One region of the Peribacillus sp. NPDC097675 genome, then DNA from elsewhere that is predicted to be linked to it. Evidence: riboswitches for the same ligand, from Rfam matches in the RefSeq annotation. Region 1 holds a riboswitch; the other holds the start of a gene.
What was found. A riboswitch is a leader RNA that binds a small molecule or an ion and turns the genes downstream of it on or off. The one in region 1 is predicted to bind glycine.
Positions count from the first base shown of each region.

Region 1 (27,385 bases):
CTTACATGTTCTGAATTAAACAACCACATAGGGAAATTGCTCAGGACCCCTCCATCGACAAATAAAGAAGTTCGTTTACCATTATTCAATTTAACAGGTTCAAAAAAATAGGGTATGCTACAGCTCATCCTTACCGCTTTAGCTACTGGAAAAGTGAGTGGGTCTACCCCATAGTTCTTCAAATCATCAGGCAATACGACCAACTTTCCGTTTGTAATATCCGAGGCAATTATACGAAGAGATTGTGGGGGAATATCTTTAAAGGTCACTACATTTCTAATAGCCAATTTTTCAGCTACCCATTTCTCCAATGCTTCCCCCTTATATAAACCTAATTTCCAATAAACGAGAAGCCATTTGACAAAAGGAATCGGTATAAGACCGTATCTTCTGTCCAGTAAACCAGAAAGGTTTATATCAAGAAAAAGCTTCTCCATTTCTTCCCCTGTATATCCAGCTGCAATAAAAGCAGCTATTATAGAGCCGGCACTTGTCCCTGCCGTTCTATGAAAAGTAAACCCATTCTCCTCCAACTCTTGGAAGCCTCCCAGTAAACCATACCCTTTTATCCCGCCTCCGGAAAATACGCCGTCAATGATCATAGCTGCCCTCCCTAACCCGGTCTATTCATCTTTAAGCAGGATTAGGGATTATTATGACTGATTTAACGGAAACTTTTTCTTTAAGTGAAGTACTGCACGACAGATTCGGGAAAAAACTCCTCTATATACCCTCTGATGGTGGTTTCCAGTTCTTTAGCTTCTTCGTTTTGGTAAACATACTTACCAATTCCATAACGGCCCCACTTATATTTTCGTTTTGTTTCATCCAATTCCAATTTTGATTTCGGGTAATTTTTTTGAATTACTTTTTTAGCAGGTCCCGTAAAACGATGTTGTATCAATTCGAACGTTAAATCAGGAATGTGTACCCCCTTCAAGGCTACACTTAACCTTTCGAATAATTCATGATAACCCTCCTGCCAGTTCTCATGCCTGTAAATGGGTGCAACGATGAAACCTAAAGGATACCCAGCACCCGCTACTTTTCGTGCCGCCTCCATTCTTTCCTCAAAGCTTGAAGTCCCTGGCTCAAAATTCTTAATGACATACCTCGAGTTAATACTGAAACGAAATCTTGTCTTCCCGTTATGTTTGGCATCTAAAAGGTGATCGACATGATGAAATTTCGTCACAAAACGGAGCACACCATATTCACTTTTACCGAAGTATTCAATTGCCCGTTTTAAAGAATGGGTCAAATGGTCAATCCCGACGATATCCGACGTACAAGCGGCTTCAAAACGTGTGATTTCTGGTTTTCTCTCATTTATATATTTTTCTGCAGCCTCAAAGATCTCATCCAGATTGACGTATGTCCTAATATACGGTTTTGCACCGAGCGTCGTCTGTAAATAACAATAGTGGCAATGCCCCATACATCCCGTGGCCAAAGGAATTGCATATTCAGCTGAAGGTTTCGAAGTGTCGAATTTCAACGTTTTCCTGATACCTACCACGAGTGTGGACTTTGCTACGCGATACTTTTGAAAGTCATTTTCTCCAGGCAAGTCCCGAATCTGATTATGTGAAGTCGTTTCACGTATCTCGATACCCAAATCCTCAAATTTCTGTTTTAGTTCTCTTCCAAGCGGGTATTCCAGTGCCTTTGGTTCTATATACACAAGTTGTGGGATAAATGGTTTCATATTCGTCTCCATTCTGCGACCATATCAGGTCATGGTTTTATTTAAACTAGTCAATTTATCTATAAGGATAGTTTTAACTTCTTCCTTTATCCTCATGATTAAATTAAATTGGTAAATACAAGAAAGGAGACCAATAATGAAAGGAAAACATGATTCATTCAAAAAAGACAAAATGATTATATGGCAGTCACGAGTAACGAAAATCCAATATCTCAATACATTTTAGAGATTCATTGGACAAAATTTATTTTTAGAATAGTAAAAGAGTGAATCATTACTTGGCCGAGAAGGAAATCGGTCAGCAAATAGAAAATAACTGACACAATATAGAAAGGCCGGATCCTGAATCAGGATTCGGCCTTCCCCGTTTTTTCGGTTTTCATCGTATCTTCGGTAATGAATTTAAAGACAAAGAAAAGCAAGACCAAGCCCATCACTCCAGCAATGATATAACTTGTGTTCAAATGATTTTTCATTAAAATCGACATGAGTGGCGGTCCAGCCGCCACACCAATAAACCGTGCAGCACTATAGAATGATGATATCGTTCCCCTTTGTTCCTTTTCAATATTTTCTGTGATGAGAGCATCCAAGGTTGGGAGCATAGCACCTATAGCAATTCCCAATAGGGAGGTCAGGATGAGCAAGAAGATGATTTTTGCCTTTGTATAGCCAACAAAAGCTATACTTGCTGACATCAAGAATATGCTAACCAATATGATTTTCCTCATTAATGGTATGCTTCCTTTTATTTTCCTTCCCGCTACATAAGATGAAACACATAAAAAGAATAAAGGAATGGCCAGGACGAAGCCTTTTTTCACTCCTTTTAAATGGTGTATTTTTTCTAAATTATCCGATAAGAAAAATAGCACTGCAAAAAGAATGAGCATGACGAAAACGCCCAATAAAAAGACTAAGTAAAGCCATTTTCCTTCTTCCTTGAAGGTGCTTTTCGTTTTTTTAATGAATTCCTTGAATTTTACCGGTTCATCTTCATTCTTTGGAACCTTTATGAAAAAGAAAACGAGAACGATGGAAATCAAACTAAAAAAAGATATTGAAAAGAACGGTAAAAACCAAAGTATAGCTGCAAACAATGACCCTAAAATGGGACTCAACACTTTACCGAACGTATTTGATGTTTCAACGATACCGAGAGTCGAACTGGTTTTTTCATCATCATCTTTGTATAGATCTCCTACTAATGGAAGAATAATTGGTGATGCGCCAGATGCACCAATACCTTGAAGGACCCGTCCTATAATGATCCAAGTATAAGGGTCTTCCATTTTCCAGGAAGCAAAACCCGCAATCAATCCTCCTATAAGAGCTAAGATCAAACTTGGTAGAATAACTTTTTTCCTTCCAATCCGGTCAGATAAGTAACCCGCAACCGGGATGAGAAAGATCGAAGCTACCGAATAACTGGTGATTATCATACTTGATTGAAAAGATGATATGTTTACTTTCTCCTCAAAAACAGGCAGTACTGGTATAAGCATTGAATTCCCCAGTGTCATCACGAGAGGAATCGAGGCCATGCTGACAATACACCAAACGCTTACCTTCTTATTACTCTTCTGGTTTTCCATTCATACACCTCATCGTAGTTAATAATGAATAGTTTAACCATAAAAAATAAAATCCTTCACGAAATCTCCTTTATAAAAAATGTATGAACATGAAATAAAAGTAAATCTGACAATAAAAAAAGTCGCTGGGGGAGCTGTTTAGCTCTCCTCAACGACTAATTATCCTTCAGTTTAAAGTCCGCATTTCAATTGTGCACCACAATTCGTACATGTGTTACAACCGCCCATTTCCTGAACTTCACCTTTACGGCAAACTGGACACGTGTTACCTACTTCTGATCCAATCGTAACATTAGTCGAACGCAATTCATTGATGGTATCGACCAGAACGACCTTTTTCTTTTCTTCCACATCTGTTAAGCCATCCATTTCAAGTTGCTGTTCCATTTGGTTTTCTTCAGCTTTAAGCGTCAGTACCTGGCTGTCACGGCTTCCATCTACATATACCGTACCGCCTTTTGCACCGCCCTTGTATAAACGTTCATATACTTTTTGGACTTGCTCAACGGTATATCCTTTTGGAGCGTTAACCGTTTTACTGATGGAACTATCAATCCAACGTTGAATAATGCACTGAACATCTGCATGGGCTTCCGGAGCCAGTTCCATTGCCGAAATGAACCACTTCGGAAGATTCTCAGGATCTGCCTCAGGATGACGATCCAAGTATTCCTGAACAATGTCTGCTTTGACTTCAATGAATTTCCCTAAGCGTCCACTACGGAAATACGTGAAGGAGAAATATGGTTCAAGACCAGTCGAAACACCGACCATCGTTCCTGTGCTTCCCGTTGGGGCAACGGTCAATAAGTGCGAGTTGCGTATGCCGTGTTCGGCAACACTTTCACGGATATCTTCAGGCATCTTTTTCATAAACCCAGTATTCGTGAAGCGTGTCCTAAGCTCAGTCGTCTCTTTGTCTGTGGAACCAGTTAGGAACGGGAAACTGCCTTTTTCTTTTGCAAGTTCCACTGAAGCTTTGTAGGCTGATGTCGCAATCGTTTCAAACACTTTATCTACCAGGATCTTTCCTTCTTCTGAACCATACTCGGTTTCACAGTAGATGAGCAAATCGTGTAGACCCATCACACCTAGTCCAACCCGTCTCTCACCGAGTGCTTGTTTTTTGTTTTCCTCTAAGAAATAAGGAGTTGCATCAATGACGTTATCCTGCATCCGCACGCCCACTTCAACCGTTCTTTTAAGCTTTTCGTAGTTAACGGTCTTATTGTCTTTATCGGCCATTTCAGCTAGGTTGACCGCAGCTAGATTACAAACGGAGAATGGAGCCAGCGGCTGTTCACCACATGGGTTTGTGGCCACCACTTGCTGTCCATAAGCTTTTGCATTCGTCATCTCATTGGCGTTATCAATGAAGAATATCCCAGGCTCAGCAGAATACGTCGCACATATATTGATTAAATTCCAAAGCTCTTTAGCACGGATTTTACGGTAGACACGGACTTTATGGCCCATTCTCTCCCATTCGCGCACATCACCCACATTGTGCCATTCTTCATTATAAATCGCCATTTCTTTCGCATCATAGCTTTCGACATCTGGGAAACGCAATTCATATTCACCATCTTTTTCGACGGCTTCCATGAACTCCTTCGTTAAACAGACTGAAATATTGGCACCAGTCAAGAAGTCCGGATTATGGACACTATATGTTCCGCCTATACGAACTTTTTCCTCGGCTTCCCTAATGATTTTCTCATTGAATCCACCTTGGCCTGGAATCTCTTTATAATTGATGATTCCTTGATACATGGCCATTTCCTGTTCGGTATGCGGCGTGAATTTCAATTTATCCGATGCATATTTTTTTATGGTTTCATCTTTCGTATTCTCCATGAGATAACGAAGAATCCTTGGATTTTGCATTTTAGAAATTATGAACTCAGCAATGTCAGGATGCCAATCGGTAAGCATGATCATTTGGGCACCACGTCTACTCCCACCCTGTTCAACCAAGTGAGTCAATTTCGCTATATCATCAAGCCATGAAACGGATCCTGAAGACTTCCCATTAACCCCTTTCGCTAGGGTATTCCTTGGGCGCAGCGTCGAACCATTCGTACCAACTCCGCCTCCACGGCTCATGATTTCCATAACTTGTTTCCTATGTTCAGAAATCCCTTCCCGGGAATCTGGAACGAATGGCATTACGTAACAATTGAAATACGTCACATCCGTGTTGGAACCTGCACCATATAAAACACGGCCGGCCGGCACAAAATTAAGGTCCTTCAGTTCCTCATAAAATTTTTGGAACCATTCTGTTCTTTTCTCTTCAGTCGTTTCTACTGAAGCCAGACCCGTTGCATTACGCTTGGCAATTTGTTCGTAATATATTTCAAGCGGCTTTTCGATAATATCAAGCGGCCGATTAATAATTCCTGTTTCCACTTCTTCTGGATTATCTAGCACTCCGCGGAACTCATCATCCACCAAAACCTTCGCCTTTTTCGATTCCCAATCAATTTCAACGATATAGCCAAGTCCACGTGCAGGAAATTTCGGATCTTCTTTAATGGTCAATACTACAAAATCGCCAGCAGAGAGTGTGATTTTTTCAGTATCCTTAAAAGAATAGCGGTCAAGCATAACCAGACGAGACACGCCTTTATGCATCATTTTCATATCAGCCGTTACAGGATGAACTTGGGGAAATAAAGATATATCTTTATTCAACCTTTCTAGATCAACCTTTAAAGCTTCTTTAATTACAACTGACATAATTCCCTCTCCTTTACATGTTTCAAGATCCGTTCTTGTTGCAAAAATCAATATGTAGTCTACATGTCCGTTTCGCTTAACAAGTTACACTAAATTTATCATAGCGAAACTCAAAATTCAACATGTAGTGTTTAAGTAATTATTTAAACTACTATATATTGTGTCCACGTTGATTGTCTTTTGATTTTGTCAAACGATAAATCTATTAACTGAGTTAGCAAAAGGGAGGAAAATGTCGATTTTGAATAAATTTTCGACAGATTTCAATGAATTTCAACCTTGCTTTTTGTCTACCTCTTTCAAAGCCCTGACGTTAAAGGAAAAGCAAACTTGTTCACACAAATCTGAAAAAACTTATTTATTATCGAATTTCATTCTCTTGCTTTTTCTACCTCAAAAAATTCCAGTCATCGCTTTCGTATTTATTTTTGGCAATGTCCTTCACTTCCTGTAATTGCTGTCCATTCAGTTCAAATGGTTCCAATTCAATCGACAGTCCTTCAGCAAATCCTTTTTCAAAGGCTTGTTTCGCTTCGAGAATTGATATTTTTCTACCGGCAAGATCATTGATCGCCACTGCTTTATTCTTTAGATTATTTTTCATTTTTTCTTTTTTCCGCTCATCGGAGAATTTAAATACACTAAATAACTTATCCTCATCAAGTTCAAGCAGGATAGCTCCATGTTGAAGGATCACACCTTTTTGCCTCGTTTGTGCACTGCCAGCAACTTTTCTTCCCTCAACGACTAGCTCATACCAGCTTGGGGCATCGAAACAGACTGAGGACTTTGGTGATTTTAACAGCGCTTTTTCCTGCTCGGTTTCCGGCACAGAAAAATAAGCATCCAATCCTAAATTTCTAAACCCTATTAATATTCCTTCAGAAATCACTCGATATGCTTCTGTAACTGTATTTGGCATTCCCGGATAGGACTCGGGGAGGATTACACTATAGGTTAATTCATGTTCATGCAAAACAGCCCGTCCTCCTGTAGGTCTGCGGACGAAACCTAAACCTTGCCTTTTAACTTCTGCTAGATCTATTTCAGCTTCTGCCTTTTGAAAATACCCAATTGACAATGTAGCTGGTTTCCACCCGTAAAATCGGATAATGGGTGGAATTTCTCCATTACTCTGCCAGTTTAGGAGCGCTTCATCCATTGCCATATTATAAGCAGCCGAACAATTACCTGAATCAATGAATCCCCATTTTTCTTTTGCCATACTTACCCCTCTTTTCCGCTAGGCTCATTAGACCCTCTTTAAAAAAACTCACAAATAGTAGTTTACCAGAGTTTTGCACGCTTAAAAAGAAAGGAAGAAAAGCTAGAAATATTTATGAAGTTTTTTTTGATTATTGGTGCAACCAATTATATAATAGACATTGTCTGTATTCGTTTAGGTAGAAGGGAGTTTTTATGTTTGGAGATTTTATATACACTAATCGTCATCATAGTAGCCATCGTTGCATATTCACTTTTTAATTGGTTCCGTCAACGTAAGATCGTTAAAACCTTAACACAGGAAGAATTTATTGCAAACTACAGAAAAGTGCAATTAATCGATGTGCGGGAACCCAATGATTTTGATAATGGCCATATCTTAGGCGCAAGAAATATCCCTATGACACAAATGAAGACCCGGTTAGTCGAAATTAGACAGGACAAGCCTGTTTATTTGTACGCTCAAAGTGAAATCATTAGTGGAAGAGCTGCAGCCATGCTATACAAGAAGGGCTACAGAGAACTTTTCCATTTAAAAGGCGGATTCAAAATGTGGACAGGTAAGATTAAGGCGAAGAAATAAGTGCATTTTGTGTTCGGTACGGGAAAGGGAAGCATGAATAACAATTAAGCGTCTTATTTCCACGTGATACATAGGAATGCCCAAACGAAAAAATCCCCGCCAGTTGGCAGGGATTTTTTTATACGAATCGTTAACCTTGATAACGAAGAATTGGTTTCCTGGCAGCCAATGTTTCATCCAGGCGTTTAATTACTGTTGTATGAGGCGCCTCCTGAACGATTTCAGGGGTTTCTTCTGCCTCTTTGGCTATTTGTATCATTGCATCAATAAAAGCGTCCAACGTTTCCTTTGACTCCGTTTCAGTCGGTTCAATCATCATTCCCTCTTCTACATTTAACGGAAAGTAAATGGTTGGTGGGTGATACCCAAAATCCAGTAACCTTTTGGCGATATCCAATGTGCGAACACCCAACATCTTTTGCCTACGTCCACTTAGTACAAATTCATGCTTACAATGACGGTTATACGGCAAATCGAAATACGGCTCCAGCCTACGCATCATATAATTTGCATTGATGACTGCATTCTCGGTAACGGTCTTAAGACCGTCCGGACCCATCGACCTGATATACGTATATGCCCTTACATTGATGCCGAAGTTACCATAAAAGGGCTTGACGCGTCCAATGGATTGCGGACGGTCATAATCAAGAACATATTGATCACCATCTTTGATCACAAGCGGTTTAGGCAAATAGGGAATCAGTTCCGCCTTTACCCCTACTGGACCAGATCCAGGTCCTCCGCCTCCATGAGGGCCGGTGAATGTTTTATGGAGATTCAAATGCACAACATCAAATCCCATATCTCCTGGGCGGACTTTGGAAAGAACGGCATTGAGGTTAGCTCCATCATAATATAATTTTCCACCAGCCTCATGAACAACCTGTGCCATCTCGAGGATATTCTCTTCGAATAAGCCTAACGTATTCGGATTCGTCAGCATTAGTGCTGCCGTATCTGGACCTACGACTCGTTTCAAATCTTCAAGGTCCACGAGCCCGAATTCATTGGATTTCACGGTTATCGTTTCCAGACCGGCGACCGTTGCCGATGCCGGATTCGTTCCATGAGCCGAGTCGGGAACGATGACTTTCGTCCGGTTTAAGTCCCCATTGGCTTCATGGAAAGCCCTTATCATCATTAGACCCGTCCATTCACCATGCGCACCCGCAGCCGGTTGTAAAGTCACCTGGTCCATTCCCGTAATTTCAATTAAATGTTCCTGTAGATCATATAATAACTCCAAAGCACCTTGAACGGTCGATGGATCTTGGTAGGGATGGATATGGGAAAAACCATTATATCTTGCTACGTTTTCATTGATTTTCGGATTATACTTCATCGTGCAGGACCCGAGCGGATAGAACCCAGAGTCCACACCATGATTCCGCTTTGATAGAGCCGTATAATGACGCATGATATCCAGCTCTGAAACCTCTGGAAGCTCAGCTTCGTTTTCACGTATATAATCAGCAGGAATGATCTCCTCGAGTGAAACGCCCGCTACATCCATTTCCGGAAGGCTATATCCAATTCGACCGGATGTACTGATTTCAAAAATGAGTGATTGATCTTGATTATTCATAGTTGCCCTCCCAGTTCCTGCGCAAATGCATCGATTTCTTCTTTTGTTCTAAGTTCCGTAACTGCCACTAACATATGATTTGGCAACTCCGGATAAACCGAACCTAAATCAAAGCCGCCAATCATTCCTTTTTCAAAGAGCTTATTATTGACATCTTTGAAGGGAAGAGAAAGTTTAATGACGAATTCATTAAATGAGGGTCCTTCAAATACAACTTCTATTCCATGTTCCTGTAGTGCTTTTTTTGCATAATGAGCTTTTTGAATATTTTGCACAGCCATTTCTTTGACGCCCTTTTTCCCTAGTGCCGTCATCGCCACAGAGGCTGCTAATGCATTTAATGCCTGATTGGAACATATATTGGATGTCGCCTTGTCACGGCGTATATGTTGCTCTCGTGCCTGAAGCGTCAGTACAAATCCACGTTTCCCGTCTTCATCAACCGTCTGCCCTACTAGACGGCCTGGGACTTTACGGAGCAGTTTCTTCGTGACCGCAAAATATCCGCAATGAGGTCCACCGAAGGCGGCCGGAATTCCGAATGGCTGGGCATCGCCTGTCACGATATCAGCACCCAGTTTACCTGGTGGGGTCAATGCACCAAGTGCAAGTGGATTACTGGACACGATGAACATGGATTTCACATTATGTATGAGCTCTTGCATCTCCTTCAACGGTTCGATGCGTCCGAAAAAGTTCGGGTACTGTACAATCACGCCTGCAATATCATCCATAGCCAGGTCCTTTAATGCTGCCAAGTCCGTGACACCATTTTTATGAGGAATCTCGATGACTTCAACACGTTGTCCTTTGGCATATGTTTTCACCACTTCTCTTGATTCTGGATGTACTGTTGCTGAGATGAGGATCTTTTTCCTGTGTGTTTGACCGGCAGCAAGCATGGCTGCTTCGGCTAATGCCGTTCCCCCGTCATACATGGAGGAGTTCGCAACCTCCATACCCGTCAATTCACTAATCATCGTTTGATATTCAAAAATGGCCTGAAGTTCCCCTTGAGAAATTTCCGGCTGATAAGGGGTGTAGGCTGTATAAAACTCCGAACGGGATAAGACGTGATCCACAATGACAGGTGAATAATGATCATATACACCCGCTCCAAGGAAGGATACATAGTTTTTAAGATCCGCATTTTTGGAAGCTAGTTTTGATAATTCTTTCAGTAAAGCTGGTTCCGATTTGGCTGGTTTTATGTCATATTCACCTTGAAAGCGAACGCTTTCTGGAATATCACTGAAAAGATCATCTACAGTTTTGACTCCTATAACTTCCAACATTTCCTGTTTATCCTGTTCTGTCATCGGTAAGTAACGATGTTTCATCTTATGGACCATTCCCTTCTACTTTCCTCTTTTTTTATAAAAAGGCGTATTTATAATAATAGCTTTCAGTCTTTTTGAGCGTATTTCTACTTCAACTTCGGTGTCAAGATCTGAATGGTTCTTATCTATAAGCACCAATCCTACATTTTTTTTCAATGTTGGCGACTGAGTCCCTGTCGTTACTTCACCAATGGCTTTGTCCCCGCTGTATACTTTATAGCCATGCCGAGGTATGCCACGTTCGATCATCTTGATACCAACAAGCTTACGCGGTGCCCCTTTATCCTTTTGTTCACGAAGCACAGCTTTCCCAAAAAAGTCAGAATCCTTCTCCGTTTTAACCGCAAATCCAATACCGGCTTCGATTGGAGTGATATCCGGTGAAAGTTCCTGCCCGTATAATGGTAGTTTTGCTTCAAACCGGAGGGTATCACGAGCCCCCAATCCAATCGGTTGTATTCCTTCTTCCTTACCGGCTTCCAAAATCGCTCTCCAAAGGGCAGGACCATCTTCACTCTGGCAGTATATCTCGAAGCCATCTTCTCCCGTATACCCTGTACGTGAAACCATCGTGGATATATTATGAATGTCGACGTCTTCTTTAAATTTAAAAAAGCCAATCGTGCTCAAATCCGTATTTTCGGTTATTTTTTGCAATATTTTTTCTGCATGGGGGCCCTGCAAAGCGAGTTGTGCATAATCGTTTGAAACATTATGGATTTTGACACCTTCCATACCATTAGCCTGAAGCCAATTAAAGTCTTTTTCGATATTGGCTGCATTAACCACGAGCAGATAATCGTCATCCGCTTTTTGATAAACGATAAGATCGTCAACCGTCCCTCCATTTTCATAACACATGGCCGTGTATAATGCTCCACCCTTTTTCAGCTTAGATACATCATTTGTCAGCATCTTTTGTAAAAAGACAAGGCTTTCAAGGCCTTTCACCTCTATCTCTCCCATATGCGATACATCGAATAAGCCTGCTTTCGTACGTACAGCTTCGTGTTCATCTTTAATGCCCGAAAACTGTACCGGAAGTTCCCAACCACCAAAATCTATCGTTTTCCCACCGTTTTCACTATAAACCTCGAATAATGGCGTTCTTTTCAAAGTGCTCAAAAAATGACCTCCCCTATTTATGAATGCTTACCTTTATCACCAGCTGTTTTCCCTAGAATCCATTAAATGTGAAAAAGGACACAAAAAAGGACAGAGAAAGCCAAACTGGCTTTTTCTCTGTCCTGAAACCTGAAAGTTTACCTATATAATAGGTTTTCCCCTTTGGTGGCCATCATTAGTAGTCTGGCGCTCTCCAGAGTCGCGTCCGATAAGAGTTCATTTGCCTGAGAGATTCACTGCTAAGCTTGCTCCTTCGGCGCTACATCTATAGATATGTAGTCTCTCCCCTTACCATCACCCGCTTATTAATGGAAATGGTTAAAAAATCAACAATTCCCGACTGAACGTTTTTCAAATATCTAGAACTAATGCAATATCTATGCTTTGTTAATCTTGGATAAAGCATGCGCCGAATGCTAATACTATGAATACTAAGATTTGTAAACTCATTCTTATATTTCATTACTATTGCAATTTTCTAAATATATTTACATCCTACCCCAAGATACTTTTCTCTGCAATAACTTTCGTAGAGAAAGATTTTATTACATGATCGACATGGGTCCAACAACAAATAAGAAAATTACGTGTTAAGAAGGAGCAAGTATCAATGAAAATTAATATATCCTTCAGTTCTGAGTGGAATGATGAATTTCTTCAAAAGATGGAAAATGATGGACCGTGGGGAAACTGGGACCTTTATAAATTGGCTGTCCATATGGAAGAGAACCTGATCATTCCTGATTTCGAGGGTCTACAAGCCCCAAAACATCTTCCAAACCTCACGCCGCTTCCCCATCAATTAGAAGCAGCGCGACAGGCAGTTGAAGATATGAATGGCAAAGCCATATTGGCTGATGAAGTCGGACTTGGTAAGACGATTGAAGCAGGATTGATTTTAAAAGAATATATGATTCGCGGCCTAGTCAAGAAAGTTTTGATCCTTGTGCCTGCATCACTTGTCACCCAATGGGCTTTCGAATTGAATACTAAATTTCATATTCCCGCAGTCGTACAGAGAAAGAGTTATGTATGGGAATCATGTGATATCGTTATTTCGTCCATCGATACGGCTAAACGAGCCCCCCATCGGGATATCATCTCTAATTTAGAATATGACTTTATCATTATCGATGAAGCTCATAAACTTAAAAATAATAAAACGAAGAACTATGAATTTGTTCAAAATCTTAAAAAGAAATTTTGTTTATTGCTGACTGCAACTCCGATTCAAAATAAAGTCGAAGAAATCTTTAATCTCGTTTCTTTATTAAAACCTGGACACTTAGGGAATGCCACACTCTTTTCCGAGAAATATAAAGGGAAAGGTCGGAACATTCTTGAAGATGAGCATTTAAAGGACCTCGTCAATACGGTCATGATAAGGAATCGCCGTGCCGATACGGGGATAGAATGGACGAAGCGGAATGTCGAAACGATTATCATTGAATTTTCACCGACAGAACAAGCCTTGTATGATGCCGTAACCAAGTTTAAACCGATGTCAGAAGGTACGAAGGGAAGCGCTTTTTCTTCACTTACCCTCCAAAGGGAAGCATGCAGTAGCAGAGAAGCAGTCTACTATACATTGAAGAATATGAAGGAAAAATATAAAGAACCGAGCGCTGAATTCGAATCAAAGTTAGATGAACTTTTCGAGAAGGTGAATCTTACCGAACAGAATTCAAAGGCTGAGAAAGCTTTGGAACTTATTAAAAGAATTGATGACAAGGTGATCATTTTCACCGAATACCGGGCTACCCAACTTTATCTTCAATGGTATTTACAGCAACACGGCATTTCTTCCGTACCCTTTCGCGGTGGATTTAAGCGTGGGAAAAAAGATTGGATGAGGGAACTCTTTCAAAAGAAAATCCAAGTTTTGATTGCCACCGAGGCTGGTGGAGAAGGAATCAATCTGCAATTTTGCCACCATTTGATTAATTTTGATCTACCTTGGAATCCAATGAGATTAGAACAAAGGATTGGACGGATTCATCGGCTTGGGCAAGAGGAAGACGTCATGATCTATAACTTTGCAACGAAAAATACTGTGGAAGAACATATATTGAAATTGTTATATGAGAAAATTCATCTGTTTGAAAAGGTCATAGGGGAATTGGATGATATATTAACAAAATTGGAAATAACCAATATCGAGGAATATTTAATAGATGTTGTCGGAGAATCCAAAACGGAAGGCGAAATGAAAATAAAAATGGATAATTTAACTTCCATGATTCAGTTCGCACAAGATATGAAGGATGGTGAAATTCATGCAGCAACAGGAAATTCATGATTTTTTATTAACCTACTTTCAAGCGAATGACTGTGTTGTGCTAGAAGATACCTCAGCCTATCTCACAGTTCAGTTAACAGTTGAAATGGATAAGGAACTGATGAACAGACCTTTTTATTGGCATTATCTCGAAAAAACCGGGGGGATACCAAATCCTGGTCAACTCACTTTCATCACGCACCCCGAACTGGCACCACCAGATATGAAAGGGGAAAAAATTCACTTTGGGTCGCCACGGCTTCACCAAATCATCCAATCAACCAAAAGACTGGCAGGTTTCATCAGGCTTTTTGAGGATAGACCTCTCTTAAAAACCGGACAAAGTCCATTGCTCCCCTGGCTAACACAAAACGTAAAGATATCTTATCAATGTGACAGAAAAAAAGATATTTTCATGTCTATTGGTCTTAATTTGATTTCCGGGGAGATCATAGAAGGATTTCACGAACGTTTATTGCCGCTCAAGGTCACTCCAAAAATACCGGATAACTCGTTTACCCTTTCGCCTTTAATCATGCCAAAAAGCGGTTTGTCCAGGCTTGATACCTATATTCGTAAAAGCTTTGAGAATGATGACCATGCCTGGGCAGAAGAAGCTATGGTACGTTGGCAGACCGACCTTGAATTGTTGGAACATTTCTATAAGGATATGGAGGAGAAAAGTGAAAGCTATTTTACCGAGAAACAGGCATTGCAGGCCCAATATGAACCAAACATACAAATTTCCATCATCAATGGTGGGGTGTTTTATTTATCCGACCGAGCATTAGCATAACTTTCTCCTAAACAAATCAAAAAAAAGCAGATGTCTGAACGGAAGCTCAAGACATCTGCTTTCTCTTTTTGATTTTACGTATGAACATGGACAATGCAAAAGGAACGATACCGAACCAATGAGAGACAGTAGGTTCTTTATCCTCTTTTCGGTGAAGCCGTTTTTCTTTTCTTTCCCTCTTCGATAAATTGAAGTACTGTACGATTTGCTGTGTAATATATTTGATATAAGCATTTGTCGACATATAAATCACCCCTGACTAAGTATGTCCGAAATATGCTTCTTTTAATCGTACGCCCTTATTCATCTTCAGTACTTCAGATCAGAAGAACGGCTAGTCCTTGAGTTTTTCTATCCATTCTATTACTCTACCTATTTTTTTATCATAAAGAATGATGATTCGACTTGTCCGATTATTCCTGGACAAGGATGCAAATTCGATATAGGCATAACGAACATCTTGTTTCGTTAATTTATAATGCACATCACCATTCGGATACGAGATATCCCCCTGAATGCTTTTAGGTAACTCTCCATCCCATTCGGCTGTCACCTCATTAACGGCTAGATGCACTAAGTGATCGGAAATTTCCGTCTCTTCTACTTCTTTATAAAATTTTTTATCGATGACAAATTGATCAATCATCAAGATTGAGAACATGATAAATACACTAGCTATAATCATAACCATCGGGAATACGACTCCTTTTTGATTATTCATCAGCCACCAACTGATTCTTAAGGAAAGGATGAAATTTCCGTATGAAATTCTTACCTGATTTATCCGTTATATGGATCTCAATAACATCGCCATTCTTTTCCACTTCTACATTCGATATGTTCTGAAGAATGACCTCATGGCCCTCGCCATTAACACGTCTTCTAAGCTTGTCATTATATTGTTCAATCATGGATAAATCTTCACCTGACAGTAAAAACAATTTATTTCCCACCACATCCTGGCTTTTAGAGCTTCTGACTTCCTGTTGCATTTGCAAGGTGAAAATCTCCCACTCTTTAGGGTGAATTTTATTTTTCGTTCCTATCTGTGTTTGAATGATTGTAAAAAGCTGTAGGACAAAGAGTGAAATAGTCATCAAGATCATTAAGGAAAAAAGCATTTCAATCATTGTAAACCCTTCATTTTTTCGCAACATCACAAATCGATTCATATTCTTCCGCTGCGTTTTCATATCGAACACATCCTTCAACCATATCGGAACCCCCCTTTTGGGCACTCCAGGTCAATTCATATAGTCTTTCCTGATACGTAATATCCTCTTTAACAGCTCCTATCTCTCCGTCCATGTATGCCGACAACCTTTCATACAGCAAATAGTGGGCGTCAGCCCTTAAGACTACATTTTTCCGATTGGACATCGACTCTACAAGGATTGGCAGAATGGACACCACTAAGAATACACAGATGGAAACGGAAGCTATCATTTCTAAATAGACGTATCCTTTACTGTTTCTCAATCCTGAACCTCCCTTTACCAATATTGACTACTAGCTTGTATTTCCCATTCGTCGTATCAATCGTCATCGTACCGGCTTTCGATGCATTTCCATACTGATTAAAATAAAACGCAGCCCCCAACGTCCCTTTCAAAAACCGTATATCTTTCGGGATTGTCCTCTCTAGTATCCCTTCTTCCTTATATGAATAAATGGTGTAAACACCTCTCTCGTTATCCATATAAAAATAAATCAAACTTTCGTGGCTTATTGCATACTGTTGAGCATAAAAAATATCTTCATTCAATTGATTAAGGAACATTTTATTTTCCATTCCTTTAAAAAAATTCGGGTATAAGTTAAGACCTAATGCACTTAACAGAAGAAATACTACCAGGACAATTAGGGTTTCCGACATGGTGTAACCTCCGGATGAAGGGCTAACCCTCCCAAGGTCGCTACTCAACGACCGTAACCTTTCCTTTATTGTCTATACTGATGCTATCCCCATTCGGACAGGATTTTTGTTTAAGATACCCTTGCGTTTCCAATTCACTAATACCGGAAGGCAACTTGGAATTGTCGATTTCATAGGCCTGGACTTGAGCCTGAACCATTTTTACAAACGCTTCACAACCCTTGGAATGGATGGTTGATTGATGTTTTGTGATGTTTGGTATGGTGATGATCAATAGAATCGAAATAACGAGCAATACGATAAGCATCTCAATTAATGTAAAGCCTTTCTCATTTAAATATTTCTTCATATCAATCTGCTAAACAAGAAAATAACAGGTATCACACAATTATTTTCGGAGCAGATTCACCTCCTGTTTTTTTCTAGTACCTATATTCCATCGAGAAGAGAAAACATTGGCAGTAAGACAGCCAAATAGATAGAAATAATCAATAGCCCAATTAATGAAAAGAGAAGCGGTTGTATGATTTTCATGATCGTATTCATTCTTTCTTCAATCTTTTCCAGTAAAAAACGGCTGTAGTGAAGTAACTCCGAATCCAACCGGCCGTACTTTTGTCCATTTGCTGTGATAATCGACAAGTTCTTATCGAAGTATGGCTGTTCCTGAAAGATTACTTCTAGAGATCTCCCTTCCATCAAATCATCTTTAATGATGGAACAAAGTTTTTGATAGAATGGTTGCTGCTGGTTTATGGAGAATAACTTAATACTTTGGTTAATGGATAGTCCCCCAGCGAGCAACCCGCTGAACTGACTTGCAAAAAAGTATGTTTCGTAGAGTTTAAAAAAGGGACCTGCCAGAGGGATTTTCAATAATAGTCGCCGTTGCCTCAAGGGACATAGCTTATCGAACCAAAATTGCTTGAATAAATAACAGAAAAGGAGCAATACAAGAAGGATAAAGGGGATGGTTGGGAGGATACCTGAAGAAGCAGCCAACAAATTCAGAATTAGATTCTGTTTAACATTCATCGTAAAGAAAATTGTTTGAAACTTGGGAAGAAGAACACTCTGGAGAACGTAAAATACGATGCTCACAAAGAAGAACAAGAAAATCGGATAGACCATTAGCTTTTTCACTTTTTCTGTATCTTCCGTTCGCTTCTTCCAATAAAGTCCCCCTTCCTTCAACGCTCGATCAAGGTCGCCATATTGTTCGCCGTAAAATATAAAACTCACTAGTTCTGGATGGAATTTAAGGTTCGTTAACACTTGATGCAACGGGTGTCCACTTCTTAAATCTTCAATAGCCCGATTGAAATCCCCGGACTTTTTCTTCGATTCTTGGAACTCCAGGAAGTGGATTGCTTCGGCCAAGGGATAGCCATGGGCTAATAATTCACCTAGCTTCGCAATAAAGACAGCTTGTTCTTTTAACGTCCATTTACTTTTCGGTCTCCTCGTAAACCAGCCTTTCAAATTCATCTTGATTCACATAGCCCATCGCTACCGCTTTCCCTATTTCGTCTTTTAACTGACGGTAAGTGGCCTTCCCCTTTCCTTGTTCCTCTTTCGTCACCTGCAGAACTTCAGCTAGACTTTTTCCATGAAGCAATTCATACACACTTGCCCTCTTATTTCGGTATGTCATTGAGCAGTCAGGCTTACATTCACCTTCACAATGCGGGCATTTCAGCTCGACCAATCTTTGAGCAGTCACGCCAATCAAGCTCTGTTCAATCTCTAGCCAGCTTACACCGAATTCAAGTAGCCTAGAAATGGCTCCTTGGGCATCTCTTGTATGCATAGTTGTGAGTATCAAATGGCCAGTTAAGGCAGCCCTGACTGCAATCTTGGCCGTTTCGGAGTCTCTTATTTCCCCGACCATGATAATATCGGGGTCATGCCTGAGTGCCGCCTTTAAACCGACAGAATACGTTATGCCCGCCTTTTCATTAATTTGGACTTGCAATACTTTTTCTGATTCATTTTCAATCGGATCCTCAAGCGTGATGACATTTCGGTTGATCATCTCTTGTGCATGATGAAGAAGGGAATACAAGGTCGTCGTTTTTCCACTTCCGGTTGGTCCTGTGAATATGATCATCCCATGGGAATGTTTCAAAAGGGCTATTAGTTTTTGAGCGGTATTGGGAAACAAGGATAACTTTTGTAGAGGTAGAATATTTTGCTGGGGGATCAATCGGATTACCAAACTCTCGGAATGTGTGGTCGGCAAGGTAGAAAGTCGAAGTCCAACCACTTTATTGGCCAGGTTGACGGTGATGGCTCCGGTTTGGGGCCTTCTTTTCTCGCCAATATCCATTGCGGCAAGAAATTTCAGATGGGAAATGAGCCTTTCCGTTTCAAAGAAAGAGAGGTTTTCTTGAGGTACGAGCTTGTTATCAATTCTAAATTGAATGAGGGGGCCTTCCCTGCGTGGTAAAAAGTGGATATCCGATGCCGATAGTCTAATGGCATTGGTAAGGATTTTTTCTGCTGTTTTTTCAATCGATATCAATCATTCATCACCTCCATATTTTCTTGTAGTAGATTTTCGACGTTATAAGACAAATTCCTTCCTAATAAAAAAAATTCTCGAAAATAAATTCGAGAATAGACTTATATGCTCATTTTCAAATCCAGGCTATGAGAAACTAAATTTCGTAAAGCATCTTCATTATGACCTATCACTAGCTTTTCACCATCTATTAGAATCGGTCGTCTTAATAATTTTGGCTCGTTTGTCAATAGATGAAGTACATCGGAAAGTACCATCTCATCAATGTTAACGTCTAAGTTTTTATATGCTTCACTTCTTGTTGCCAAGACCTCATCCATTCCTTCGGTCGTTAATTCGAGAATACGCTTTAATTCTTTCTCGTTTGGGGTATCTTTGAATATATGACGCTCATCGAAGCTCACGTGATTGGCCTTCAACCATTTTTTTGTTTTACGGCAAGATGTGCAGCTTGGATACGAGAAGAAAGTTAATCGTTCCATCTTTTATCACTCTCCGTTCACATATTGTGTTTTTTTCTTTCTATAACGATATTGTACAACATTTGTATAATGTTTGTATATATTTTTACTCTATAAATCCGATTGAAATGTGAACATTTTCTTAATTAAGGTAAATTTGTTGGTTCTTTCATTCCAATTTTTTTTGTCTGTATTATAATATAATTAGTTAAACTTGGAATTAGGAGGACACAATGGAACAAACGTTAAGAATCACCAACGTACTAGCAGATCCAACACGATATTATATCTATCAATATATCGTGAATAATCATCATGGGGTCTCTGTCCAGCAAATCGCTGACTCCTTTGAAATTCATCCCAATGTGGCCCGCCTCCATCTATCTAAACTTGAAGATGTAGATATGCTGACATCAGAGGCACGAAAAACGGGAAAAGGCGGACGTCCTAGCAGGATCTACCGCTTATCAGATAAAGTTATTCAACTTCATTTTCCTTTCAGGGACTATCAGCTCCTTTCAAAGATTGCCATTCAGACAATGATGACACTGGGCGATGCAGGAAAAAAGGCGCTTTATGAGACTGGTAAATCGTTCGGAGAAGAGTTGATAAATCAACAATTGAGAATCAAATCTACCTCCATTGACAACCTGAGCTTCGATGAAAAAGTCAGCATGCTTAAAAATGCTGCAACGATTGCAGGGTTCTCTCCCGAAATAATGGTAGATGAGGATCATAATAAAATATTCTTTCGAATTTATAACTGCCCCTTTAAAGAAGTTACCTCAGCAGATCCCAATACAATCTGTACGATGCACAATTTCTTCTTAAAAGGTATGTTTGAATCATTATTTGAAAATGTCGAACTTGTGGAAATGGATAATATGATGGCTAACTGCGTAACATGTTCTTATAATGCCTCTATCCTCGCCTAGAAACAAAAGGCATCCTTTACATTACCTTACAATTTCATTTATAATTATTTAGAATGAACACGACTAGACATAGGGAGGTATTCAGATGGAACGCATGTTTAGAGTTTGTGGCTTTTGGACAGGGATTATGGCAATTTTCTTTTATCTTGGACATATGCACCAAACGTCTTTACTATTCTTCGCACAAACCGGATTTTTTGTACTATTGAGTTACCTGAAGTTGTCTGAACGCATGTATATTTATGTTTTTGGTGCCTATCTTACCGTTTTCTTTGCAGGATTTTCCTACTGGAGCGTATTTATGATGACCCCAGGTGCTGCACATTAAGAGCAAAATACATAAACCCATGGACGATCAGTCCATGGGTTTTAATAATCTTATTTACGAAATAGGGTCACTTTTTCGTCTAAGTTTTTTGTTTGCAGCAAGACTCTGAAATATTGGCTATGTCCCCCTGGCATGATTAAGCTTCGAATCGCACGGTTATGCTTTGCAGGTTCAGAGAACGGGTCAGTCTCTTCATGATTCTTCAGTTCTTCTAAAATTCCCCCTTTCAGCAAAAAGTCATTCTGTCCTAATAACCCCTTCAATGTTAGATTATTATTATTTCCAAGTTTAATAAGGGTGTCGAAATGTATATGTGTAGTCAAGTCCATTTCACCGGGACGTTCAAGTACTTCATTTACCAATGTATGTTGAGAGAAAGCTCTTAAGCTACCAAGGCGATGAGCGGGCTCTTTCCATTCAGCTTCCGTATATCCATAATCAATTGTAAGAAGAAGTCCGGACTGGAGATGGTGAGTCATTCTCTCATATTCTTTAATCATCTTAAGCGGTATTTCGTAACGTTGATGTTCATTCAATATAATATTATGTTCTTCCAGATAGGAAAGGATATGAGGATTTTCAAGAGGTTCCTTTATTTCCGTTAATTTATCTTCTTTTATCGTGATAAATATTTCTAAAAGTTCACCCTTTTCCTTTTCGATGATATGCACGGGCAATGCATCGAAAAGTTCATTGGAAAATAAGATTCCATTTATCAAGGGACACTCTTCAAGATCAGCGGCTAATACGACTTGTTTACATGGACTCAGCCTCTTTTGCTGTAGCTTATTATGATAAGGACTGCTTTCCACAAGGATATAAGTGAACTCCTCCCATAACAGGGGTTCTTCTTCTTTTATGTAACCAATAATGTCATAGGCAAGCTTTCCAGTTCCAGCGCCCATTTCAACAACATTAGGAGGAAGCCCTCTTTCCTTAATTAAGAAAACAAACCACCTGGCCAGTGTCCTCCCAAATGAATCCCCAATATTACCTGAAGTATAGAAATCTCCGTTCTTACCGATTTTCTCTTTTTCGCGCATATAATAGCCTAAAGTGGGTGAGTAGAGAACAGATTCCATATAATCATGATAGGAAATTCTTTTCTGCAGACTATTATTAATCATTCCATGCAAGGCCTTCTCCATATTCCCACCTCCAGTTCCCTAATACATTCAGTATAGATTCTTATATTTGAATATTCAAACAATTAAATTCATGCCAAATAAAACAGGTGCCCGAATCAGCACCTGCAACATTATTTATTTTAAAAAGGGATTCGTATCCTTTTCATCTAAAATTGTCGTAATGGGGCCATGCCCTGGGAAGACAATCGTATCATCAGAGAGCGGCAACAATTTCGTATCAATACTTTTTAAAAGCACCGATTCACTACCCCCTATTAAATCGGTTCTGCCAACGCTTCCCTGGAATAAAACATCTCCCGAAAAGAGAAGCCGTTCTTCCTTTGCATAATAGGAAATGCTACCTGGCGAGTGTCCCGGTGTTTCCAGTACCTCAAAAGTGAAATCGCCAATAGTAAGTTCCTGTTCACTTGCAAGGATATGATCAGCCGGCTTCATCCGCATGGGATTTTCGGGAAACCAGTTCTGTGAACCATTTAAGGCAGGATCAAGCAGCCACTTGGCTTCCCTTTCATGAATGTACGCAGGAATCTCATAATGCTCGCGGATGGCATCCAATGCTCCGATATGGTCAAAATGAGCATGCGTCAATAATATGGCTAGTGGTTTGAATTTTTTCGTCTGTATGTACTGAATGATTTTTTGTGGCTCCTCGCCCGGGTCAATAATCAAGCACTTCTCCCCTTTGGAAACGATATAACAATTTGTTTGCAAAGGCCCTAGAGGTATTTGAGTCCATTTCATCATCAACAACTCCAATGTATTTTTGTTACCCTTATCTTACACCAACTTGGCCCTTAAGGTTAAATCAATTTACCCACGACATAGAAGTGTCACCTTTTAACCCTCGACAAACAATTGAAAAAATATTAAAATATTAACAAATGCAATCTTTTCTACATATTTTTGGTAGTTGCTTTAATCTCTGGGTATATTATTAGGGATTGGGTTTTTGAATTAGGGAAAAGGGGGTTTTGATATGGTATTAATGGTCATTTTCGGACTTGTGGCAATATTGGGTGTAGCAGCTGTCGTTACCACAATTAAAAAAAGAAACTTCTTAGGCTTCATATTCGCAGCAGGCAGTGCAGCCGTATTTGGCTGGTTCACTGTTATGACTATCATCAACAGCGGTTTTCCAGTTGCCCATTAAAAGAAAAAGCTCGCCCAAGCGGCGAGCTTTTGATTTAGTTCATTCAATTACTTAGAATAAGTTTTTTATTTGATGGGTTTTCATATCAATTATTTTTTCGAATTGATTCCCATATAAGCATAGATTGCCATCAAGCGAACAGCTCAATGGTTCATTTTCCATGTCCTTCATCAATTCTTCTTGTGCACCTGTTTCCCAATTCATTTTAGTTAAAGTAAACTTACTTTCATATTGGTCAGCATCTTTTGATTCTATAGGAACGAACGTTACTAGTTCCTTATCTTTTTCAATGATATCATAGGCTGGTATCACCCAATCTGAAAAGCTTTTTAATAGTGGTACGGAAAAAGAATGGATCGGTTTATTTGTATCATCATAAAATGCGTATGTACCTCGATCTTGTTTTTCTGTCTCCACTTGAATAGTCATAAGCGCAGTTTTCACTTTTTTGAAATGAATGACGTCCAACATTAAATTTTCCTCTGCCACATCATTCAACGCTTTTCTTTCTAAAGGAGCCGTCAAAGCAGGTTCATTCCTATTCCAATCAAGAAACATCAGTCCGTTCTCACTATCCCATTGAGCAAAAGGCTGTGGAAAATCAAGTGATCGAACCGTTTGCTCTTCTGCATTTATCACATAACTGCTGTATGTCCAATCTTCATAAAAACTGGTAACAAACAACATACCCTCTTGGTATGCATTCCAATCAAAGGCCAATTCATAGGCAGGTATCACTAGTGAATATTGCGGATTACCTGTTCGATCCAAGATAGTGATGGAAGCCTTACCTGATGATGTGAAGGAAGAAATCATCACATGCATACCAGATGGACTGATTGATACTTCGGTAAAATCGGAAGCAGGCTGATAATAAATGGTCGAAGCATTTGTTTCTACATTCCATTCCATTAATTGTGGGAAATCGGTACCATCTTTCTTTTCAGCATATAAGATGGTGTTGGAATCCAGCCAACCATAAATAGCTTCAATCTTATCCTTTTCTGAAACAGGAATTTCGAATGTACTTATTGAGGTTTTCTGGTTGGATTGGGAATGTTCTTTTTCCGTATCAGCCATGGGTTTACTAAGGTCATTGGAAGGCTCACAAGCCGAGATCAGAAGGGTAGTGGAGATACACAATAAAACGATGCTTACTATCTTACAGATAGGCAGCAATTGAGTGAGGGCTACATTAAACACTTTAATCTCCACACACCTCCCTTTAAAACTAAACGCCTGGCATATGTGTGAGCAAGACATTAGAAAAGAGTAAGAGATTTACAGAATGAACCTCTTATGTCTTTCATTATAAAGGAAAAAAGTGAAAATGTGGCGATTAATCATCTTATATTTCTTTGGAAGTATATTCCGAAAATAATCACCTTCACATATATAAGGCTGCCATTAAAATATGCACGGATTCTCTGTATATTGAAGGAAATTGTGATAAGGGTAGTGGATTGATTCCTTTGCCTAATTCTATCGTATAACCCTCTTTCTTGAATTCCTGAATGAACCAATCTTTATATCCTGCATGGCTGTCGACATATTGGACTGCACGGTATCCGCTTCTCTCTTCAAACTCTTTTGCGGTTTCAGCACTTTGCTGCGGTTCTAAGCCTTCATACCCCCAATAAAACTCTTTACCCTGGGTATGGAGAGCCAGGACTCTAGTAAAGTTCCGCCTTTCTGCCAATTCTTTCATGGCAATCGCTTCTGGTTCCGACAAACAGGATTCGCCTGGAAAATCCCTTGGTGCCGGTGACTGTGGCACTTTTCTCTGTTTTTCAATTTCCCATTTGGCTGGATATTGATTGTTTAAATCCACTCCGCGTATATTGGCCTTCCACGCATAGAAAGCAGGGTTCCCATTATTCATCTCCAGCACATCTGAGTACCCTTCGGCCGCTGTCTCTCCCTTAAGGACAAGATCAACACCGTCAGGATTGACCATGGGAACCATCGAAATGGTCACTTCCTGGAAAAAAGGCAGGCAAGCCTTCCCACATATGCAATCATCATTTGTTAAAGCAAGAAGCAACTCATTCAACCATTTCATCAAGATGGCCGAGGTGATCCATTCATTAGCATGAAAAGAACCGTTATAATGAATGACCTTTTCCCCCTGACCGAAACTAACTTCTAGCAACTCTTTACCTAACACACTCTTACCAATCGATTCAACCTGTATAAATGGGTAATGCACTGATAAAGTCTCCAAATCATCTAGAAGCGACTGATAATCATAGAATTTCTCCGGATTAAGAAGGGGATCCGTGATTCGAACTGGTACCGAAAAAGGTACTTGCTCCGATTGATTAACCAGTAACAATGCATCCATGGGCAGTTGATAATGAATGGATATCGCCACCAGATCAAGATCGTCTCTCAGTTCCTTCTGAAGGATGAAACCAGGAATATTCACATAGATCCCCTTTTGCAGAATGCCTTGAAGGTTTCCGTTAGCCTCCTCGACCAACTCAATCGGGATTCGAAACAGACTACTGTAATAGTCCAAACTATCGCCATATCTGCTAATGATAATCATTCATTACCGTCCCCTTCCATTCCTTAATAGTTATGAAATGAAGAACGGAAAAATGTGAGAACCTTTCTTCTTTAGGGAGTTTTTCTTCACTTAGAGCCATCGTTTAAGAGCCACTTTTTATCTTCATCTCCACCACAAGCTTTTTATCCAAAATTCATCCTAGCACACCGTTAAATCAAAAAGGTATTCATGGATTCAACCGATTCTTAATAAGCCAGGCAGCCCCGATGACCCCCGCATCATTTCCAAGGGTTGCGAGATGGATTTTTGTCGACTCACGGACTCGATTAAAAGCATACTTTTCAAACGCTTGACGGACAGGTTCAAGTAGTATATCTCCTGCATGAGAAACACCACCGCCAATCACGATTTTTTCAGGATTCATGATATTGCCAATATGTGATAATGCCAAGCCTAAATAATTGCCCACTCGATTCACCACAGTTTTTGACAAAGGGTCGCCCTCCCCTGCACATTGAAAAATCAATTTAGAAGATAATGGATTCCCCTCATCTATTCTTTGTTGCAGAAGGCTCAAATTGTCGTCCGTAGCCAAAGCTTCAGATGCAAGGCGTACGATGCCGGTTGCTGAAGCGACCGTTTCCAAACATCCAACCTTCCCACAGTTGCAGGGAACCCCTCCGTCTGTTACAACGGTCATATGACCAATTTCCCCGGCAGCTCCACTTGCTCCATGGACAATATGGCCATTATGAATGATCCCTCCGCCTACACCTGTTCCAAGCGTTACACATACAAGATCTTTAGCTCCTTCACCCGCGCCTTTCCACATCTCACCCAATGCTGCCATGTTGGCATCGTTCTCGATCACGGCCGGAAGGGATATCTCGACTTCCAATAGATCCTTTAAAGGGTAGTCCTTCCATCCAAGATTAACAGCTTCATAGATGGAACCATTCGAGAAATTGACAGGTCCTGGAGCACCCATACCTATCCCTAACACTTTACTTTTTGGCTCATTAAGTTCCGCCAACTTGGCGTCGATCGCCTTGGCGATATTCATGGTTATAAACTTTCCATTTTCGGATTTGTCGGTCGCAATTTCCCACTTACTGATCATCTCTCCATAAGTGGTGATTAGAGCAAGCTTGGTAGTGGTTCCACCCAAGTCTACCCCTAACAGCATCTTTTCCATACAATCACCTTTTTTTCTCTTTTTTTTCTCTTTCCAGAGTCAGTTGCTGCCTAATTAAAAGAATCGCCATCTGATAGTCCTTCGTGTCCATCATTCCCATCTGGTGAATTTCTCTAATTTCAGCTTGCATCATTTCCAATTCGGCCACACGATCACCGAAATAGATAAATGTCCCAAATTTTTTCAGGTATTGTTGTAAATCATAATATGTTTTCATACTAAACCTCTTTACTATTTTCTATAAAAGTATAGCCTATCCCTTTTCCATGTGAAAATC
Region 1 is NZ_JBNNSK010000001.1:380,989-408,373, reverse strand. Features, by position in the region: gene ACQKL5_RS02010 (patatin-like phospholipase family protein) at 1-602, opposite strand, end outside; gene splB (spore photoproduct lyase) at 683-1,708, opposite strand; gene ACQKL5_RS02000 (MFS transporter) at 2,056-3,303, opposite strand; gene ACQKL5_RS01995 (vitamin B12-dependent ribonucleotide reductase) at 3,475-6,045, opposite strand; gene ACQKL5_RS01990 (lipoate--protein ligase family protein) at 6,434-7,270, opposite strand; gene ACQKL5_RS01985 (rhodanese-like domain-containing protein) at 7,469-7,852, shown strand; gene gcvPB (aminomethyl-transferring glycine dehydrogenase subunit GcvPB) at 7,983-9,440, opposite strand; gene gcvPA (aminomethyl-transferring glycine dehydrogenase subunit GcvPA) at 9,437-10,780, opposite strand; gene gcvT (glycine cleavage system aminomethyltransferase GcvT) at 10,799-11,905, opposite strand; glycine riboswitch at 12,021-12,104, opposite strand; glycine riboswitch at 12,108-12,203, opposite strand; gene ACQKL5_RS01965 (DEAD/DEAH box helicase) at 12,516-14,204, shown strand; gene ACQKL5_RS01960 (YqhG family protein) at 14,182-14,979, shown strand; gene ACQKL5_RS01955 (YqzE family protein) at 15,026-15,223, opposite strand; gene comGG (competence type IV pilus minor pilin ComGG) at 15,314-15,700, opposite strand; gene comGF (competence type IV pilus minor pilin ComGF) at 15,693-16,172, opposite strand; gene ACQKL5_RS01940 (hypothetical protein) at 16,120-16,458, opposite strand; gene comGD (competence type IV pilus minor pilin ComGD) at 16,445-16,855, opposite strand; gene comGC (competence type IV pilus major pilin ComGC) at 16,896-17,204, opposite strand; gene comGB (competence type IV pilus assembly protein ComGB) at 17,285-18,343, opposite strand; gene comGA (competence type IV pilus ATPase ComGA) at 18,303-19,379, opposite strand; gene ACQKL5_RS01915 (Spx/MgsR family RNA polymerase-binding regulatory protein) at 19,481-19,861, opposite strand; gene ACQKL5_RS01910 (helix-turn-helix transcriptional regulator) at 20,074-20,775, shown strand; gene ACQKL5_RS01905 (DUF2626 domain-containing protein) at 20,861-21,103, shown strand; gene ACQKL5_RS01900 (class I SAM-dependent methyltransferase) at 21,154-22,251, opposite strand; gene ACQKL5_RS01895 (MBL fold metallo-hydrolase) at 22,366-22,992, opposite strand; gene ACQKL5_RS01890 (DUF2759 domain-containing protein) at 23,228-23,401, shown strand; gene ACQKL5_RS01885 (hypothetical protein) at 23,453-24,616, opposite strand; gene ACQKL5_RS01880 (M14 family metallopeptidase) at 24,789-25,952, opposite strand; gene ACQKL5_RS01875 (ROK family glucokinase) at 26,140-27,108, opposite strand; gene ACQKL5_RS01870 (YqgQ family protein) at 27,113-27,325, opposite strand.

Region 2 (4,981 bases), on a different contig from region 1:
TTTAACGACCATACTAGCTGATATTTCTTCTTTAAATGATAGGGACAAAGAATCCATTTTTAAATTATCTAACTCTCTATTTCTCGGTATCGACTTCCCAACAAGGAGCTTTAATTGGTGAATTAAGAGAGAGGAAGTTTTCACACGGTTTTCATTGTCGTCATTGTGGAAGTACATCAGTGGTTCGTTATGGTAAACGAGATGGTCGCCAACGTTATAAGTGCAAAGACTGTCATAAATTAAGCAGTGATTTGACAAATTCCCCTATGTACCGTTCAAAAAAGGCAGACAAATGGATTCCGTTTATTGAATGTATGTTGAATGGTCTATCACTTCGTGAAACCGCTAAAAAAGTGGGCATTACTCACGTCACTGATTTTTACTGGAGGCATAAAGTGTTGTCTGCTCTCGCAAAAGAAAATATAGGTGTTTTTGAAGAATGTAGAAGTAGATGAAACATACTACTTAGAAAGCCATAAAGGGAGAAGAATGATTCCAAATCTTACAAGTCTTATACATCTAATATCGATGTGGAGCACATCATCATAAACGGCAGTAAGAAAGAATATGTAAAGAAAGGCATCTACCACCTCAATAATATTAATAATTACCATTCCCGTTTAAAGAGATGGTTAAGTCGCTTTAATGGAGTTTCTACGAAGTATTTACAACTATATGTAGTGTGGTTTCAATTTCTTGACAGTTGAAAAATGGAGAATGATTTAAGCAAGAAAAAGCAAATGCTTATCTTGGCAAGTGTTCATGGAACATGGGAAACAGCAGACAAGTTAAGGCTGAGAGACTATGCATTCTAAATAAAAGGTGCACATAGAAAATGAGCTGGGAAATATATCTCCAAGCTCATTGTATTTTGATATCCCTTTTTTCATCTTACTAAGCTACCCATTAGTTCATTGATTATTTGGTTTCCTGTTATTAATAAACCACTCGATATCATGTTCTTTTAACCGATAAACAAGGTCGAAATAATTTTCTTCTGAAAGAGACCCTTTCATTTCAGCAATAGGAAGACCCTCTTCCCAGTATTGCTTATATTCCTTTTGACTAACTTTTAGCAAATTATAGATTGGTTCATAATCATAGTGGATTTGATAAACTACTTTCCCTTTTTGTTCAGGATTTTCTTCTGCCTGAACACTTTGTGAAAAGGTTATAAATACTGCACATAAAAGAAGTGCTTTTTTCAGGGTCTCCTTCAACACTGACATAAAACTTCCCCCTTTATAATTAGTTCAAGTTTATTGTGTCGGGTTCTATTTATATTATGTCCCTTATTTTTACAAATAGCCTACTTTAACTGTTATGTCCCGTTAGATTAAGTGTAATCTTTCACAAACTCGTTCTTACAATAACCAATTGAGGTGAACTTAATTTAATCAGGTGTTGGGTACGTGTGACCATACCCTTTCACTATAAATCAACCTTTGCCTTTAACATAGCCTATTTTTTCTATAGTTATATAGGACAACTAAAAGAAGTAACCAAATCGGTGTCAGCAATAATGAGGACCGGGTGGCTTCAGCAAATAGCATGACGATTAAGATGAAGGCAAACAATCCTAAAATCACATAATTGATGAAAGGTGTCAAAGGAGCCCGGAAAGTCGACTGGGCCCTCAAGTCCGGCCTTTTTTTCGTATACCTGATATGGGATATCAAGATGATACTCCAGACCCAAATGAAGCAGATGGCACTGATTGTCGTCACGATGGTAAAGGCTTGTTCCGGTATGACTTTGCTTAGCAATGCACCGATGGAAACGACGATGGTGGATGTAATCAATGCGGTACTTGGAACAGCATGTTTATTTAATTTTCCAAGTGGAGCAGGAGCTTCATTATTGTTGCTTAACGTATAAAGCATGCGGCTTGTTGAAAACAATCCGCTATTACCCGCGGAAGCGGCCGACGTCAACACGACGAAGTTGATAATGCCAGCAGCAATCGGAATCCCGATCAAGGCAAAGACTTCGACGAAAGGACTGCTTGACGCATCCAGCTGCGTCCATGGATTGACGGAAAGGATGACGACGATGGCACCCACATAGAAAAGCAAAATCCGGAAGGGGATTTTATTGATGGCTGATGGAATGTTCTTTTTCGGATTCGCTGTTTCAGCTGCTGTCACTCCGATTAACTCAACTCCGACAAAGGAGAAGACGACCAACTGTAAGGATAGCAAGAAGCCTGATACCCCGTTCGGGAACATGCCGCCATGACTCCAAAGATTGTTGAGGGAAACGGTACCTGTCTCAGTTTGGAAACCAATGGCAAGTAAGATGACCCCAACAATGATCAAGGCGACAATGGTGATGATTTTAATGAGGGAAAACCAGAATTCCAGTTCCCCAAATAGTTTCACAGTCAACAGGTTCAATCCCAATAGGATCACCAAGCAAGCAAGTGCCGGAACCCACTGCGGAATATCGAACCAATACTGCATGTAGACACCGACAGCAATGATATCGGCCATGGCCGTCATGATCCAACAGAACCAATAGGTCCAGCCGGTCACATACCCAGCCCAAGGACCGATATATTCAGTCGCGAATTCGGTGAATGATGTATACCCTGCATTGGACAAGAGTAATTCCCCTAAAGCCCTCATGACAAAAAATAAGGAAATCCCGATTATCAAATACGAAAAGATAATGGAGGGACCCGCCAACTGAATGGCTTTACCAGATCCCAAAAATAACCCGGTACCAATGGTTCCACCTATGGCGATGAGTTGTACATGCCGATTTTTCAAATCCCTTTTCAATTCTTGATTAGCCACTTTCTGCGCCCCCATTGTTGAATTTCTAAGATGTAAGTACTTTGTCTTTGATGCCAATCAATCACTAGGGCAATGAATCTGTCCACTTATGTAGCGATTTCACTTCGTTTTTTGATGATGATTGGAAAAAAGACAATAAAAAAAGAGATTGGGAGTCCAATCTCGAAAGGTTAAAAAGAATAACAAATATTCGTTACTCTTCTGTCCTTTTGCCTGAGATTGTGAATCCTTCGGCGCTGCACGTTTTGTACAGTCTCTCCAGAAGCTGCTCCTGCTATAGTGTGACCCATAGCATTCATCGCTTGCTTAGTATGCGGTTAATAAATGATTCCAATGAGAGGAAAACATTTATTGTTCTTTTGAAATAATAATGGAATTCTATCACTGAATTAGGAAGAGGTCAAAGGGATATATTGTAAGTGTAGTGATAATAGAAAAAGAACCGACGGTAAGAGAACAAGCTGATGAGAAAAAAGAGATAACTTCTATGACCTCAAGAATTGAAGCTTACATGAGGATATTTTTCTACTAAATTAAATAATGCACTGTATTTCCTGAAAGTACATTTGTATTTTGACAGAATATTTATTATTATAAGATAGGAAATTATTTTGTGGGGTATAGTACTAAGAGAAATTGCATGCATACTAGTTTACTAATATTAAATAAATCGGTAAGAGAATAGTCATTTCAAGCTTGATCATATGGAGGAGTTAACCATGTCTAACAAAGAATTAACGAGAGGGCTGGAGGCGCGTCATATTCAAATGATCGCTTTGGGCGGTACGATTGGTGTTGGGTTGTTTATGGGATCTGCCAGCACAATAAAATGGACAGGTCCTTCCGTCATGCTGGCGTATGCCATAGCCGGGATTTTTATCTTTTTCATCATGCGTTCAATGGGGGAAATGCTATATTTAGAACCTAATACGGGTTCCTTTGCAACATTTGCGAGTGATTATATTCATCCATTGGCAGGGTTTATAACTGCCTGGAGCAACTGGTTTCTATGGGTGTTGGTCGGCATGTCAGAAATCATCGCCGTAGGGTTATATATGAAATATTGGTTCCCTGAGTTACCTGCTTGGATACCAGGTGTAGTGGCAATGGTCATCCTTGGGGCGGCCAACCTTATTTCTGTAAAATCCTTCGGTGAATTTGAGTTTTGGTTTGCGCTCATTAAAATAGTCACGATCATCTTGATGATCGTTGCCGGCCTAGGTCTTATCTTTTTCGGAATCGGAAATGGTGGAGAGGCGATTGGTCTATCCAATTTGTGGGCTAACGGTGGATTCTTCACAGGGGGATGGAAAGGATTTTTCTTTGCACTTTCTCTAGTCGTGGCTTCTTATCAAGGCGTTGAACTCATCGGGATTACTGCCGGGGAAGCGAAAGACCCGAAAAGGACCATCACAAAAGCGATTCAAACGATCATATGGCGCATATTAATCTTCTATATTGGCGCAATATTTGTCATCGTCACCGTCTTTCCTTGGAATCAACTAGACGGGCTTGGAAGTCCATTCGTTTCCACCTTTGCCAAAGTCGGTATTACGGCAGCAGCAGGGATCATCAACTTTGTCGTGATTACGGCGGCGATGTCAGGATGTAACAGTGGGATATTCAGTGCAGGGCGCATGCTTTATACCCTTGCAATGAACGGGCAAGCACCAAAAATCTTTGCCAAAGTATCGAAAAGCGGAGTGCCGGCCTATTGTACAATCGCTGTCATGGTGGGCTTGGCCATTGGTGTCGTCCTGAACTACCTAGCTCCGCCAGAAATCTTCCTGTATGTGTATAGTGCCAGTGTGTTGCCCGGGATGATTCCATGGTTCGTGATTCTTATTAGTGAGCTAAGGTTCAGGAAGGTACGAGCGGAGGAAATGAAACACCATCCATTCAAAATGCCTTTTGCCCCTTATACCAACTATGCAACAATTGCTTTCTTACTGTTGGTATTGGTCGGGATGTGGTTTAACCCGAGTACCCGGATTTCCTTGATTGTCGGGTTCGTTTTCCTAGCTATCGTTATAGCAAGTTATTACCTCTTAAAAATGGATAAGCGGACACCGTTAGATGTTAAGGCAGAAGAGGATGTTTAATAGAGAAAAGGGGCTGTCTAATAAGTCCCTAAAATAAAACAGGTGGAGAAAAACAACTCGTTTTTCTCCACCTGTTTTTCT
Region 2 is NZ_JBNNSK010000005.1:24-5,004, reverse strand. Features, by position in the region: partial or broken gene ACQKL5_RS08905 (transposase-like zinc-binding domain-containing protein) at 1-815, shown strand, start outside; gene ACQKL5_RS08900 (hypothetical protein) at 912-1,229, opposite strand; gene ACQKL5_RS08895 (amino acid permease) at 1,452-2,798, opposite strand; glycine riboswitch at 2,990-3,070, opposite strand; gene ACQKL5_RS08890 (amino acid permease) at 3,518-4,900, shown strand.
Region 2: another riboswitch for glycine. It lies ahead of ACQKL5_RS08895 (amino acid permease); the one in region 1 lies ahead of gcvT (glycine cleavage system aminomethyltransferase GcvT).